DNA from 4 places in the Syntrophomonas sp. UBA5494 genome. Region 4 is predicted to be linked to each of the others. Evidence: riboswitches for the same ligand, from Rfam matches in the RefSeq annotation. Region 4 holds a riboswitch; each other region holds the start of a gene.
The links. Region 4 has a riboswitch for cobalamin ahead of cobT (nicotinate-nucleotide--dimethylbenzimidazole phosphoribosyltransferase). Riboswitches for the same ligand answer to the same signal wherever they lie in the genome.
Positions count from the first base shown of each region.

Region 1 (4,026 bases), on a different contig from region 4:
GAGGAAGGTTATGACTATGACTCGCAGATCATTTTTAAAAAGGGCCACAATATCCGGGATTGCGGCGGCCAGCATCATGACCGGTGCAGGCAAAGTTCTGGCCGGGACCGGATCAACTGGGAACTACGCTATTCTGCATGATTTGAATAAATGTGATGGTTGTGTGCATCAGGATACCCCCAAGTGTGTTCTGGCATGCCGGGTTAAAAATGAACTCAATTTTCCTCAGCCACAGCAGCCTATTAAAAATTATTGGCCACAGCCCAAACATGAGGACTGGTCTGGAAAAAGGCATGTCACCGACCGCCTCACCCCCTACAACTGGACCTATGTCCAGCATCTGGAGGTGGAACACCAGGGGAAAAAGATCGAGGTTCATGTTCCCCGCAAGTGTATGCATTGTGACAATCCGCCCTGTTCAACTTTATGTCCTTTTGGTGTTAATGATAAGACCGCCGAAGGTCCAGTGGTGATCAACCCCAAGGGGTGTTTTGGAGGGGCTAAATGCAGGGACGTTTGCCCCTGGCATATCCCTCAGCGCCAGGGCGGGGTAGGGCTGTATTTGGAAGTAGTCCCGGATTTGGCTGGAGGAGGAGTTATGTATAAATGTGACATGTGCCATGATCTGATCAAGCAGGGACAGCAACCGGCCTGCGTAAGCGCCTGTCCCAGGAATGCTATTATGTTTGGCCCTCAGTATGAGCTGCATGAGTATGCACAGAACTGGGCCCGCCAGAATCAAGGCTATGTGTACGGAGATGAGGAGAACGGTGGAACAGCTAATTTCTATATTTCCATGATACCTTTTGAAGTTATCAATCTTGCCATTATCGACCAGGATCTGGACGGCACGACTGGCAGAGTCGATATGGCGGTAAATATTGAAAACCCACTTGACGAGCCTGGTAATATCTTGAGCGGTTTATTAATGGCTCCTGTTGCCGGGGTATTGGCAGCAGGAATAAGTACTTACCAGATTATGAAAGGGGGCAATGACGTTGAAGATTAAGCGCCACAATACAGCTATACGCTTTACTCATTGGGTTACCGCGATGTCTATTTTTGTCCTGTTGTTTACCGGCTTTGGACAAATGCCCGTTTACAAAAGATATTATGTGGACCAACTACCGGGGCTGGCCTGGTCGAGCAATTTTCTGGCTACATTGTATCTGCATTATCTGGCAGCTATGGCATTAATATTTATAAGTGCCTATTATGTGACCTATTTAATTGTCAGTAAAAGATGGGACATCATACCCCGCAGGGGTGATTTTAAGGAGTCCATGCAGATATTTGCTTCCATGCTGGGGTTGGCCGAGGAACCGGAAAATGACAAATATCTGGCAGAACAACGCCTGGCCTTCGCGGTGACTGCTTTCTCGGTAATGGCCTTGATTGTAACCGGAATACTGAAGGTATATAAAAACCTGCCCGGGATGGAATTTTCAGTGGGTACGGTATTCTGGCTGGCGCAGATTCATAATCTGTTTACCGTGATATTGCTGCTTTCGGTTATTGTTCACCTGGCAGCGTTTCTCATCAAGGCTAACCGGCCCCTGGTAGCAAGTATGTTCACAGGCTATATCGATAGGGAGTACGTAATACATCGCCATGCTGCGTGGTGGGATAAACTGAATAAAGAGCACCGTGAAGCCGGCCTCACGTCTCCACCCGTACACCCTGAAGCAGTTCTCATAGCGGAGCAGGGAAAATCTTGCCTTGACAAAACCGGGAATTCATCCTAGTATAAACAAAAAAATAGGCCATGAGAGTTGCAGGTGCCCGACAGGGAGAATAGGGAACCGGGTGCAAATCCCGGGCGGGCCCGCCACTGTAATGCTGAGCCGATGCCGCAGCCACTCCGGTAAGGGGGAAGGGGCATGCCGGTGAAGAAGCTGAGTCAGGAGACCTGCCTGTAGCTTAAGGTTGAAGCCGAAAGGCAAAAACCTGGTACGGAATTGGAGAGTCCATACCTTTTTGAGGTATGGGTTTTTTATTTTTTATGGGGGTGAATGAAATCAAAGCAGCGGTTTTGGAGACCATCGGCAGCATCCGTATTGAAGACCGTCCCGAACCTCAATGCCAGGAGGGGGATGTCATTTTAAAAACCGAGGTGTGCGGCTTGTGCCGTACTGATATGAAAGCCTACACCATCGGACAGCGGGATCTGCGGCTTCCCCGAGTGCTCGGGCACGAGATAACCGCCACCGTGGTTGAGGCCTGCAGTCAGACTGAATTCCGCCCCGGGGACCGGGTGCAGGTTTCACCCGGTGTGCCCTGCGGAAACTGCCATTTTTGCCGGCAAGGTCTGGACCACCTGTGCGACCGGGTGGAAATCATGGGATTCCACCGTGACGGAGGCTTTCAGGAGTATCTGCACATACCTGCTGCGGCGGCCCAGAGGGGCATTCTCAATCACATCCCGGCGGGATTGTCATTTGAAGAAGCCTGTATGTCAGAGCCTCTGGCCTGTGCCATTAATATGCAGGACGCTTTGCATGTCGGTCATGGTGATGCAGTCCTGATTTGGGGGGGCGGTCCCCTGGGAATATTAAACGCCCGGCTGGCCAGGAGCCGGGGGGCTGAAGAGATCTTCATAGTGGAGAGCCATCCTGATAGAATGATGCGTCTGCAGGATTTGGAAAATAGATGCCACTTACTGGCTGATCTTGAAGGGCTCAGAAAGGCGCTCACGGTCATTACAGATCACGGCCAGGCTGATGTCGTCATACCTTGTTGTCCCGATCCCAATGCCTTCAGAAGCTCCCTGCAGGTATGCTCCAAGCGGGGGCGGATTGGATTCTTCAGCGGGATGTCACAGCAGCCGGGCTTCACCAATGATGAATGGAACCTGCTTCACTACCTGGAACTAACCGTTATCGGCGCATATGGATGCTCCATACGTAATAACCGCTCCGCCATGCAGTTGATGGAAAGAGGGGATGTGGTGGTCAAAGACCTGATTTCCAGGCGTATCGGACTGGATGAACTGCAAGAAGGGTTGGATTTGATAGCTGCGGGGAAGGAAATGAAAATAGCGATGGATATGAAAAAAGGGAGGTAATGTGAGATGTCATTATGCGCACAGGAATTTGGCCGGACTATTGCTGATTTGATCAACCAGGTTGATCTGCCGCGGGACCGTTCCAAGACAGTATTCAGTGAAGTTCTGCTGGATCGTCAGTCGGCCATGCATCAGGGCGCATTTTTGAGCGCCCTGGCCGCCAAAGGTGAGACCGCTGAAGAGATTGCCGGGATCTGGGAGGCTATATATGAACATGACACCTGCAAGGTTGCCCTGGATAACCATGCTGATGTGGTGGAAAACTGCGGCACCGGGATGGATAGCCTGAAAACGTTTAACATCAGTACTGCCGCATCTATCATTGCGGCAGCTGCGGGAGTGGTGATGGCCAAGCACGGCAGCCGCGCCATTACCTCCAGCTGCGGAACCATCGACCTTTTAGAAGCATTGGGCGTTGATGTTGAAGGTCCCCCGGAACTGGTGAAACACAGCATTGAAACGGCTGGTATCGGTATCTTTAATGGTATGAGCCCGCATATTCATCAAAGCCTGGGCAGAATTTTATCCCAGATTTCGTTCGGAACAGTTCTGAACATTGCGGCCTCCCTGGCCAACCCGGCCCTGCCCCGCTATGCCGTCCGCGGCGTCTACGACCGGGGATTGCTGACCCCGGTAGCCAGGGTGATGAACGAAATAGGATACCGGCGCGCCCTGGTGGTACACGGGCTGGACGCCGGCGGCGAACAGGGCATGGATGAGGCTTCCACCCTGGGAGAGACCCTGGTGGCAGAATTGTATCCCGACGGCTCAATTCGCGAGTTTTCTTTTTACCCGCAGGATTACGGAATTAAACAGGCCAGTCTGGAGGATCTCAGGCCCCATATCGACAGGGAACAGGAGGTCCTGCAATTCCTGCGGGTGATTGCGGGGCTGGAAAACGGCCCCCGCACCGATATTGCCTGCCTGAATGCCGCACTGGTCATCTATGTTACCAGACCGGA
Region 1 is NZ_DIPG01000111.1:20,877-24,902, reverse strand. Features, by position in the region: gene B3W37_RS12380 (4Fe-4S dicluster domain-containing protein) at 11-1,009, shown strand; gene B3W37_RS12375 (formate dehydrogenase subunit gamma) at 999-1,745, shown strand; cobalamin riboswitch at 1,760-1,931, shown strand; gene B3W37_RS12370 (alcohol dehydrogenase catalytic domain-containing protein) at 2,009-3,064, shown strand; gene trpD (anthranilate phosphoribosyltransferase) at 3,071-4,026, shown strand, end outside.
Region 1: linked by a shared signal. The riboswitch ahead of B3W37_RS12370 (alcohol dehydrogenase catalytic domain-containing protein) and the one ahead of cobT (nicotinate-nucleotide--dimethylbenzimidazole phosphoribosyltransferase) in region 4 are both predicted to bind cobalamin.

Region 2 (4,026 bases), on a different contig from region 4:
CTGCGCACCCAGAGCGCCAAGATCGGATTTGTATTGCAAAACCCCGATAATCAAATCGTCACCGACAAGGTCTGGCATGAGTTGGCCTTCGGACTTGAAAGCCTGGGCTTCGACACCCCCTCCATTCGCCTGCGGGTGGCGGAAATGGCCTCTTTTTTCGGCATTCAAAACTGGTTTTATCAAAATGTCACCGATCTTTCCGGCGGGCAAAAGCAGCTTCTGAATCTGGCCTCCATCATGGCCATGCAGCCCTCGGTACTCATTCTCGACGAGCCCACCAGCCAGCTGGATCCCATCGCGGCAGCAGATTTTCTGGCCACCGTCGGCAAGATAAACCGGGAACTGGGCATCACCGTACTCATGACTGAGCACCGCCTGGAGGAAGTATTTCCTTTGTCCGACCGCGTCCTGGTCATGGACGAGGGGCGGATCATCTGCGACGGCGCCCCGCGGGAAGTGGGCGAAGAGTTGAAAAATCGACGCCACGGCATGTTTCTGGCCATGCCGGTCCCCATGCGGATCTACGCCGGCGTGGAAAACGACCTGCTCTGCCCCGTTACGGTGCGGGAAGGCCGGGCCTGGCTGGAGAATTTGTCCGCAAGACAACCGCTGGCTGCGCTTGCGTATGAAGATCCGCCGGCTGGTGATCAAGCAGGCATCCCCGCCGTGGAGCTGGACGAAGTGTGGTTCCGCTATGAAAAAGACGCCCCCGATGTGATCAAAGGTTTGTCACTAAGGGTGTTCCCGGGTGAGTTCTACGCCATCGTGGGCGGCAACGGCACCGGCAAGACCACCATGCTTTCGCTGATTGCCAATCTGAACAAACCCTATCGGGGCAGTGTCCTCATAGGCGGGCGGGAATTTTCCCAAATCGGAGCTCAGCTGTTTGACAGGCTGCTGGGGGTCCTGCCCCAGAATCCCCAGGCCCTGTTTGTGAAAAAAACCGTGCGGGAAGATCTTCTGGAGATGCTGGCGGGAAAAAAGCTGGCTAAGTGGGAAAAAGAGGAGCGGATCAGCGCAATATCCAGGCTGTGCCGTTTGGACGGGTTTATGCAACGGCATCCCTACGATCTTTCCGGGGGTGAGCAGCAGCGGGCGGCTCTGGCCAAAGTGCTGCTTTTGGAGCCGAAAATTCTGCTACTGGATGAACCCACCAAGGGGATGGACAGTGAGTTCAAGCAAGTCTTCGCCGCCATCCTCCATGATCTTCTGGTTCATGGCGTCACCATCATCATGGTAAGCCATGATGTGGAGTTTTGCGCCGCACACGCCCAGACCTGCGCCCTGTTTTTTGACGGCGGGATTGTAAGCGCCGGTGTGCCCCGCCGCTTCTTCTCCGGCAACAGCTTTTACACTACGGCGGCAAACCGCATGGCCCGAAACAGGCTGGAACAGGCGGTGACGGCCAAGGACATCATCACCGCCTGCGGCGGGGATGCCGGGATATTTAACCTTTTGCCGGCGGATTCCGGTGTTCCGCGCAAGCCCGCCATGCGGGAAGAAAAAGACCCCCCGGCCTGGCCGGAAGAAGATGCGGCCCGGAAGCTGCCGGGCGCGCTTCCCTTGTGGCGCAAAATTGCGGCCTTACTTGGAACGACGGTCTTTGTAGCGGCGATAGTTGGAGCTGCGGACTACTGGGGCGGCTTTTCCGTGCTTTTAGCCGGGGGGGCTTTGGCCACAGAGCTTGCGGCCGATACCGGCGTCGTATGGCGCTACGCGCGGTTGATCTTAACCCTGGCGGGAGCGCTTTTCCTTGTGACCTGGGCGCTTTGGGGTCCAAGAATGGTAGCGCCGCTGAAAAACGAGCAAACCGCACCGGAAAAGCGCCGCCTCTCCAAACGTACCCTGTCGGCTATGGTGATGATCCTGATTGCCATTCCGCTGACCATTTACATCGGGATTTATTACCTGGGAGACCGCAAATATTATTTTATCAGCATGCTCATCCTGCTGGAGACCATGCTGCCTTTTGTGCTGGTTTTTGAAAGCCGCCGGCCCCAGGCCAGAGAACTGATCGTCATTGCGGTGCTTTGCGCCCTCGGTGTCGCTGGGCGTGCCGCCTTTTTCATGCTGCCTCAATTCAAGCCGGTGGTGGCCATCGTCATCATCGCCGGAGTAGCCTTTGGCGGCGAGGCCGGGTTTCTGGTGGGCGCGGTCACCGGCTTTGTGTCCAACATGTTTTTCGGGCAGGGGCCGTGGACGCCATGGCAGATGTTCGGCTTCGGCATCATCGGATTTTTGGCAGGGGTTTTGTTTCGCAAAGGGATTTTGCGAAGAAATCGTGTGGCGCTCAGTATTTTTGGCGGATTTGCCACCTTCTTCATCTACGGCGGCATCATGAACCCGGCGTCGGTATTCATGTTTCAGTCCCGCCCCGTGAAGGAAATGTTCTATCTGGCTTATATTCAGGGCATTCCCTTTGATCTGGTGCACGCTGCGGCCACGGTCACATTTCTGTGGCTTATTTCCCGCCCCATGCTGGAAAAACTGGACCGCATCAAGCTGAAATACGGACTGATCGAAGCTTAGATACAAGCTTGGCTTGAAGCGGTTGACAATAAGAAGATGTTGGCATAGCATGTATTTAATAGCGTATTATCATTTATTGCATATTGCCGATTCCGGGCTATGAATGATTTTGCTGGAATAATGAGCCGTAGAGAATCATTGGAAAATTGGAAGAAAAAAATTGGATTCTAGCCAAATGCTGACCGAACAACGGAGGCACTATTTTAGAATAGTGTTTCCGTTTTTTTATTTTAAGGGGGCGCATGATAGCATAAAAAGCCTGTAATTAGATATAGAACGTCTTGTTGTCAAGGTGAATCCGGTACAAAACCGGATTTAAAAGGGAACCGGGTGAAAATCCCGGGCGGTCCGGGCCACTGTAAGTGGGGCAATGCTTTTTAACAGACCACTGGAGCAAATCCAGGAAGCAAAAGGCAATGATGAACCACCAGCCAGGAAACCTGCCTTAACAATACTTCGCGAGCCTTCCATGGAAAGGTGTTATGTGAGTTCGCAAACTGTCGATCAGGGCGGGATTCAATTGTGTTCATCAGCCCCGGCTTCTCTATGGAAGCCAGGGCTTTTTCCAATTATGGATACGGAAGGAGTTCATTTGTGAAATCAGAACGTCAATCAATCAATATTGAGAATCTAAGCCATCTTGAAACCGCAAGACAGAATACAGGGGAAATCGGAACCGAAAGCGATTCATCAGGCCAGTGCAGCATTGTTTATCAAATGAAAAGCGAGGAACAGCTCTATCAGTACCTGCGGGGCATAGCGGATCAGTTGGGACGACCGCCCACCAAGGCGGAGGTGCCCGGGTTCCAATATATCAAAGCGCGTCTGGGGAACTGGCCCAGGATTTTGGAAAAAGCTGGAATAAAGCCGGTGAGTGAAAACCGTCGTTATAAGCTGGAGCGGAGAGCCCAGGCACGCAAAGAGAAGTCCCAGAAAAAGGCGGCGGCCAGAGCCAGGTTCGAAAGCTCGATTCAAGGGCCAATGTAGATGACCGTGCGCATATGAACCCGAGGGAGCGAAGGAGGTGACCAAGTCATTAAGATTACGGATCGCTTATCCAGAGCGGATCAGTCATGGCGATAAGGAGAATTAAGGAGGGGATAAGTAAATGAGCAGATTGATGAGTGGTCGGAGAGGGCGCAAGCGCGGGAAAGGCATTGGCCTGCTGCTCGTTTTGTTGATGATGTTTTCGCTGCTGCCGGGCATAACCTTGGCGGGCGGATCGGGGGCCGTGTATGCCGGTGTGGAGAACACGACCTTTTCTACCAGTGAGGGAGCCGGCTGGCGGGGGAGCTTGATTGACGAGCACCCGGTCAACATAGATGCAGACGCCACAGTAGCCGAGGAGGGCGAGACGAGCAATACCGCTCCGGCCTTGAAGAGCGGCGTTCCCGCCACGGTTGCGGCCGAGGTCGACTTGGGCAATACGTTTACCCTGGATCTTAGCGAGATTTTTGAGGATGCCGATGGCGACCTGCTGGCCTACCAGGTCAGAGT
Region 2 is NZ_DIPG01000052.1:426-4,451, reverse strand. Features, by position in the region: gene B3W37_RS06205 (ECF transporter S component) at 1-2,529, shown strand, start outside; cobalamin riboswitch at 2,803-2,991, shown strand; gene B3W37_RS06200 (homing endonuclease associated repeat-containing protein) at 3,124-3,516, shown strand; partial or broken gene B3W37_RS06195 (hypothetical protein) at 3,638-4,026, shown strand, end outside.
Region 2: linked by a shared signal. The riboswitch ahead of B3W37_RS06200 (homing endonuclease associated repeat-containing protein) and the one ahead of cobT (nicotinate-nucleotide--dimethylbenzimidazole phosphoribosyltransferase) in region 4 are both predicted to bind cobalamin.

Region 3 (4,026 bases), on a different contig from region 4:
AACCCGGTTTGGTGACCGTCCCCACTCCCGCGCCCCCTTTGATTACGATGCCTGCAGCGGGCAGCAATCGCACCTCCGCCAGAATGCTGATGCCATTGGTCACGTCAGGATCATCACCGGCATCCTTTATGACCCGGGCGATGGCGCCGTATTCAGTCCGCCATGATTTGGTTACCGGTATTTCCGCCAGATGGCCGTCCGGCAGCTCTACTCTCACTGAGGCCGCCACTCTGTCCTGCAATAGTCTTATCAAAGCGGCTTTGCTGGCAGCGGCAGCACAAGTTCCGGTGGAATAACCCCAGCGCATGGCCTTCAATGAGCCCACCTCCTCCTGTATCAGCATTTCTCTTTAGCAGACTCAGATTTGATCTATTCCCATCAATTGCTATCTATTTCCATATTCAGCGCAGGCCTCCACAAAACGCCGGGCTGCTTTGGGATTGGCCCGCAGCTGCAGATGCAGATATGAAGCCAACAGTGAACCCTCGGCATATCCGCCCCGGCTTATTCCCCGCCCCATGCCTCCTTCGAGTCCGAAAGCACAGTCTTGCGGGTTGATACCCTCCAGGGTTGAGTAATGAAACTCGTGCCCGCGCAATACCTCGCCTTTTCCGGCTATTACTGTGTCTCTCAGGGCAATAGCCTTAATATAGCCTAGTTCCTGCAGCTTCCGGGTCATAATGATCTCACCCGGCACCAGCCCCACTCCGGGCCAGGAGTTGCCCTCCCAGTCCTTCAGGGTCCGGGACAAATACATCAGCCCGCCGCACTCCGCCAGTATGGGCATGCCCATCCGGTGGGCCTGGCGCAGAGCCTTCTGCATGCCGGAATTCCGGCTTAATTGCGATAAAAACATTTCCGGGAAGCCGCCGCCGACATAGATCCCATCCACTTCCGGCAAAGAAGCATCATTCAGGGGGCTGAAATACTTCAGCTCTGCTCCCAGTTCAGACAGGTAGTCCAGACTGTCTTGATAGTAAAAACTAAAGGCGGCATCCCTGGCCACTCCGATAACAGTCCGCTTTTCAACCTGAGGCGCTTGCCAGCTGAGTTCCATAGGCTTGGCTTCCCCGGCCAGGGCCAGTACCGCTTCCATATCCAGATTTGACTCTACCAAATCCGCCATTTTATGGAGATGGCCTGCCAATTCCCCATGTTCATCGGCGGGCAGCAAACCCAGATGCCGCTCGGGAATGGATATACTTTCCTGCCAGGGGACACAGCCCAGCACTTTGACTCCCAGCTCCGATTCCAGATTGGGGAGCACCCATTCTCGATGGAAAGGAGAAGCCTGGTTCAATACTATACCTTTGATTTCTACCCCGGGCTGGTATTCCATAAAGCCTTTAACCAACGCCACACAGCTCTGCGACATGCTTTTTACATTTACCACCAGAACCACCGGGGTGTTCAACATCAAAGCCACCTCGGCGCTGCTGCCGGCAATCCTCTCCCCCCGGTAGCCGTCAAACAGCCCCATCACCCCTTCAATGATGGATATTTCAGCCGAAGCGGCGTTCTTGGCAAATACAGTTTGCATCACCTGAGGAGGCATCATCCAGCTGTCCAGATTGTGGGAACTGCGACCGCAGGCATGACTGTGCAAACCGGAGTCGATATAATCCGGTCCTACTTTGAAGGGCTGCACCTTGATCCGGCGCCGCTTCAGAGCTGCCATCAACCCCAATGAAACTGTGGTTTTGCCGCTGCTGCTGTGCACGCCGGCGATCATCAGTCGTGGGAACTGCACCGAGACTCACTTCCTGCTTCCATATTTCCCAATAAAAAAGGCTTCTACTTGCTCAAAAGTAGAAGCCTACAGCTTTACCGTCCAAATGCGAACCAAACCCTATCCGCGGGGCTGATTATTCGCAAGCTATTGGCAGGTTTACTGGCTCCCAGATCATCCTCCCCACACCCCTTCCCGATTCCTCAGTGGCTAATGTGTGGTTCGTACTGGTTACAGTGGCGGGACCGCTCAGGATTTTAACCTGATTCCCTTTATCCCTCTCGGGACCAGTAGCTTCAACTTTAGAGTTGCCCCCATTATAATACAATCCTTTAAAAATGCCAACATAATAATTTGCGTACAAATGACACCGGAAAACGCTTTCCCTGAGTCATTATTCCGATGCGGTTCTGAATTGCTAAAACGAATGACACCGGGGAATTTGGTCTAATCATCACCCCGGCTTGGGAGCTGATTGCCGCGCTGTATGACCCTGGATCCAAAACGCCGGCGAATCTGATCCATAAGCATATCCACCTTTTCATATTGGGCAGATTCTTCGAAGAGGCCGCCCTGCTCCCAATCCGGTGCCGATGATAGCTTTCCCAGGCTGAGGCCGATCAGGCGTAAGGGAGAATCTCCCCGGTAGCTCTTCTGCAGCAGTTCATCAGCGACCTGCCCGATGACCACATCAGCATGGCTGGGGGCGATAGTCCGGCTGCGGTTGATGGTTTTAAAGCTGCTGTAACGCAGTTTGAGGGTTACTGTAGAACAGTACAGCTTGTCGCGGCGCAGTTTACGGCACAACTCGGCGGAGAAAGCAGCCAGGTTTTTTTGCAGGATCTGCATATCATCAATGTCTTCCGGAAAGGTGACCTCCCTGCCCAGGGATTTACGCTCTTCATGGGTTTCGACCTGGCGTGTGTCGATGCCCCGGGCTAATTCCCAGTAATGCTGCCCGCTTGCGCCCATGCGTTCTGCAAGCCAACCGGTTGGGAGGTCCTGTACATCACCGACGGTTTTGATCCCCAGCCGCTCCAGGGCTTGCCGGGCCTTTTCACCCACCCCCCAGAGCCGTGTGACCGGCAGGGGTCTTATTATTTCCAGGGCCCGGTCATAGGGGATGATGCACAAACCGTCCGGTTTGTTCAGGTCGGAGGCCAGCTTGGCCAGGAACTTGTTATAAGAAATGCCCACCGATATAGTCAGGCCCAGTTCGCTTCTGACCCGGCGTTTGATTTCCCGCCCAATAGCCTCCGGGCTGCCGAAGAGATTTTGAGTTCCGCTGATATCAAGAAAAGCCTCGTCAACGGAAATTGGTTCCATGAGGGGGGTGTAATCGGAGAGAATGGCAAAAACCTGATGGGATACCTCCAGGTAACGCTCCATGCGCACCGGCAGAAATACGCCTTGCGGGCACAAACGCCTGGCCTGAGCGGCGGGCATGGCCGAGCGTACTCCGAATTTCCTGGCCTCGTAGGAGCAGGTGGAAACGACCCCCCGCGAGGCGGCAGATCCCCCGACTATGACTGGCTTTCCCTCTAGGGAGGGATTGTCGTTTTGTTCCACCGCGGCGTAGAATGCATCCAGATCACAGTGAATGATATGTAGAGAGTGATTCACCTCGCCGGTCATTTTCACACTTCCCCGTGCTTTTTAACCCAATATGATTCCATTAAAGCAAAAGCCCTTTACCTGACAGCGATATCTGGAAATCGATCCGGGTCATCCTTAACCTGCCGGCTGCCTGATAATGGTCTTAAGCCGGGCAGGGGTGGTCTTGCGGGGATCGTTAAGGTAGATTTCATGATGATACCCCCGCAGGCTGTAGCCTTGCTCACCGATGAATTGGTGCAGTTTCATTATGGTGTCATGTTCCTCGGAATAAGGACCGACATACATCACCTGGGCTGCCAGGCCTTCTTCAAAGGATTCGAAGCGCAGCCGGGGCAGCGCCGTAAGGGGTTTCTTTTTGGCCGCAGCCGCTTTGGCCTGCTCAACCATGCCCGCTTCAATAAATGGCGGCTGCATTATCATCATAGTCCATTGCCAGTTATCCTTATCGCCTGTAAGAAAAACCTGTTCAGAAGCCCCATACCACAATCCTTCCAGGGGCATTACAGTATAATCGGGGCTTTCTTTTTTGCTCTGGAACTTGAGGGCGTAAGACACTGAGTAAAGGGCTTCGACAGCCTCTTTATAGTCCGGGGAGGTGTTGGGGTCACCCTGCCCGTTTATCATCAGGAAATTGAAGGCCGGCACCCGGACCAGGATATTTTTTCCCAGCGGGGTATTGT
Region 3 is NZ_DIPG01000071.1:3,770-7,795, reverse strand. Features, by position in the region: gene cbiD (cobalt-precorrin-5B (C(1))-methyltransferase CbiD) at 1-307, opposite strand, end outside; gene B3W37_RS08130 (cobyrinic acid a,c-diamide synthase CobB) at 386-1,750, opposite strand; cobalamin riboswitch at 1,865-2,036, opposite strand; gene B3W37_RS08125 (DNA polymerase IV) at 2,177-3,364, opposite strand; gene B3W37_RS08120 (GyrI-like domain-containing protein) at 3,461-4,026, opposite strand, start outside.
Region 3: linked by a shared signal. The riboswitch ahead of B3W37_RS08130 (cobyrinic acid a,c-diamide synthase CobB) and the one ahead of cobT (nicotinate-nucleotide--dimethylbenzimidazole phosphoribosyltransferase) in region 4 are both predicted to bind cobalamin.

Region 4 (4,026 bases):
CGGGCTGCAGCGCCTATAATGACACCGGTCAAGGCGGCGATTTCCAGTCCCCCTACTTTCTTCAGCACATCCAGCGGCTGGCCGGGATCGGGCTGGTTTAGCTCCAGGGCCTGTTTGATTACCGCGATTTTCTTGTGGCGGCCGCTGTCATCAAGTCCGGTGCCGCGGCCGGTGATTATATCCAGATCAACCCCGCTAAATACAGCCAGAATGGCGCTGCTGGGAGTGGTGTTTCCGATTCCCATCTCCCCGGTGGCCACCAGGGTCGCCCCGGCATCGATCTCAGCCTGAACCAGTTCTATTCCCACTTCAATAGCAGCCACTGCTTCAGCTTCGGTCATGGCTGCTTCCCGGGCCATGTTGCGGGTTCCCTCCCGGATTTTGCGAACATTGAGCCGGGGATGCTCAATGGCCGGACTCATCACTCCCACATCTGTGACCACCACTTTGGAGCCGGTATAGTTGGAAAAAACATTAATGGCGGCCCCGTTATTAAGGAAGTTCAGTACCATTTGCGGGGTGACCTCCTGGGGATAGGCGCTGACTCCTTCGGCCACCACCCCATGGTCGCCGGCCATGACCATAACCACTTTAGCCCCCAGTTCGGGGATAGTTTTACCCTGGATGGCGGCCAGGCGCACTACGATCTGCTCCATAATCCCCAGGGCGCCCAGGGGTTTGGTGAGATTGTCCAGGCGCTTCTGCGCTGCTTGCGCCGCTTCAAGGTTCGGTTCTCCAATACTCTGCAAGGTTGCTTCCAGTCGTTCCATTTGATAAAACCTCCTTTAGTATTAGCCAAAATTAAAAAGTCCCCAAGCCATTAAGGCCTGAGAACTTTACCTTCATTCTCAACCAGATGTTTTACAGGCAGGTTTCCTGACTCCCGGATCAAACGCTCCTTAGATACAAGCCAGCCTTCCCAGTTTCCCAGTGGCTATACGGCTTGGAACTCCCCGGTTACAGTGGCGGGTCCGTTCAGGTCTTGCACCTGATTCCCTATTATCCCCTAAAGGGGCACCCGAAACATGAGGTGATTCAATTTTTTTAATTATATACTTGCACATGAAATACTGACAAGCACAAAAATAATCCGATCTATAGAGTAACTGAATATCTCTCTTCCAAAATCAGCCCCGCTTCAGAGCTGCCAACCTGGTATTTTATGCATTCCAGACTGTTCAATACCGGCTCCAGCCGCTGTTCAATGGCCTGCGGCAACTCGGGGTCCGGGCTGAGCAGCCCCATGACCTTGATGATGTATTCGGTCTGATTGCCTTCCTTGATCCATTGCAGGGTGATATCAAAAACATCCTTCAGGGTCTGGGTCACATCCACTCCGGTAGCGGCGATGGAATAAGCGCGCCGTTCAGGCTTGCGGCAGCTCTCCTCACCCAGTTTGAAACTGCAGGTTTCCGTGCCACATCCCTGGCAGTGACCGCAGTTCAAGAAAAACAAGCTATCCGGATGCTGGCCTATAACCGCATAGCCCAGTTGATTCAGCATATCTGACAGAACCAGGTCCTGCAGGCTGAAATCTTCAGCCGCCATCCCGGCCGGCTTAAAGCGGGAAAGAAACTTGGCATAGATCAAAATACCGTAAGGGTATTTTACCGCTACCTCCGCCAAGGCCGGGGCGTAAGGCGGACAGCCCCCGGAGGCATAATCCGGGCATCCCTCCCGGCAGTAGCCGGTAATCCGGTCATAATCATGGCAGATTTCGGAAGAGTCGATCAATTTAAAGCCGATTTCAAGGGGATAGTTGTCTCCCTGCTTATCAGTGTATATGATCCACATAGTTCAACCTCCTGCATGGCGGTATTTTTCAATATATTTGACAACCGTCAGTTATATAACTGTTTATGGCGAATAACCGTCCCGTTCTGGGCTAGTGGCATGCAAACCGTCCGGTGCGGCAGTTGGGCTCGCTTCAATGTCCTCAGGCACAGGCTTTTTACGCCAATGAGTCAAGTCGTCGAAAAGGGTATAGATCACCGGCACCACCACCAGAGTCAACAAGGTGGAGGTGATCAGGCCTCCGATAGTGGCATGGGCCATCGGGGCCCGCCATTCGGCTCCTGCTCCCAGGGACATGGCCACTGGCACCATTCCCAGTATCATAGCGGTAGTTGTCATTAAAATAGGGCGCAGGCGGGTGGCGGCAGCCTCCCGCAAGGCTTGATTGCGTTCCACTCCCCTGGCCCGGGCTTGCTTGGTAAAGTCGATCAACAGTATGGCATTCTTGGTTACCAGGCCCATCAGCAAGATTACGCCGATCATGGAAACCAGACTCAAATCGCTGCCCATCAGGAACAAGCCCAGAATAGCTCCGACAATGGCCAGAGGCAGGGAAAACATGATGGAAAAGGGATCTATATAGCTTTCAAATTGTGCCGCCAATATGAAGAATATGAACAGAATACCTATCACCAGGGCTAAGCCCAGCGAATCGAATGTGTCTGCCATGCTTTCGGCATCACCTCCGGCATATACCCGATAACCGTCTGGCAGCTTGAGTTCCTCCTCCATGCGCTGGGCAAACTGCTTATTAAAATCTCCCAAAGAAATGCCCCGCAGATTGCCGATCAAGGCAATTTCACGGGAGCGGTCAAAGCGGTCGATAGAACGCGGGGAGGTGGAGAAAACCTGCTTGGTAAACTGACTCAGGGCAATATTACCGTTTGAGGTCGGCAAGTACACCCGGCTTAAATCGGAAAGGCTGCGGCGCTGTGATTCGTTGAGCTGCAAACGCACATCAATCTCTTCCCCGCCCTCTTTATACTGTGACACCACCCTCCCGGTGAACAGGGTGTAGAGGGTATCGCCGATATACCCGGTGCTGATGCCCAAATCCGCGGCTCGCTGCCGGTCTACCTCCAATCTGGTCTCCGGGCTGCCTTCCCGGTAGCTGTTGGAAACGTCAACTACCCCGGGGATGCTTTCCAGGATGCCCTGGGCCTTTGCCGCATATTCAGCCATTAGCTCTATATCATCTCCCTGAATACGATACTCCCAGGCGTATGTTTCAGCAATGGCAGTGTTGAAAAGCATGCTGGCGCTAAAACCAGGCTGGGTCTGCAATTGCTGCCGCATTTCCGCCGCGATGTCTTCCATACTCGCCTTACGCTGGCTCTTGTCGGTCAACTGCACAAAGATGCGGGCGTTCTCGGCTGAAGTGGAAACATAGGTGCTTAAAACCTGGGGATGACGGCTTATAATCTGATCCGCAGCTGCTGCTACCTGGGCGGCGGAATCCAGGGTGATCCCGGCATCCAAATCCAACAATACGCTGAACTCCCCGAAATCACTGTTGGGTACAAAACTGGAGCCCATGAACGGTATCACGAACAGGCTGCCGACGAATAACACTCCCGCTACTGCCAGGGTTTTGAGGCGATGCGCCAAGGCTGCGTCCAGCAGCAGCAGATATTGCGATTTGAACCATTCAAATCCCTGATCGAATGCGGTCAGGATCTTTCCGATTACTCCCCGATACTGGTCCTCACCCTCCTTGAGGTACCTGGAGCCCAGCAATGGAACCAGGGTGAAGGACACCAACAGGGAGACAAACACACTGAATATTACCGTCAGACCAAATTGCTTAAAAAACTGCCCTACCATGCCGGTCATCATACCTACGGGCAGGAACACCGCAATCACCGTAAAGGTGGTGGCCATAACCGCCAGGCCGATTTCAGCGGTGGCCTCCCGGGCGGCCTCTAAGGGGGTTTTGCCCAGGTGCATGTGCCGGACAATGTTTTCTATCACCACGATGGCATCATCTATAAGCAGACCTACCGACAGTGACAGGGCCATGAGGGACATGGTGTTCAGGCTGAAGCCCATAAACCATATCATCAGGAAGGTGGTGATGATGGAAGTAGGAATGGCCAGGGCGCCAATCAGGGTGCTGCGCCAGTTGCGCAGAAATAGGAAGACAGTCAAAACCGCCAGAATGCTGCCCTCAAAAAGGGTAATCAAAACACTATTTACCGCGGCCCGAACCCGCACGGAATTGTCCCGCACTAC
Region 4 is NZ_DIPG01000104.1:9,258-13,283, reverse strand. Features, by position in the region: partial or broken gene cobT (nicotinate-nucleotide--dimethylbenzimidazole phosphoribosyltransferase) at 1-770, opposite strand, end outside; cobalamin riboswitch at 850-1,037, opposite strand; gene B3W37_RS11755 (DUF2284 domain-containing protein) at 1,096-1,794, opposite strand; gene B3W37_RS11750 (efflux RND transporter permease subunit) at 1,858-4,026, opposite strand, start outside.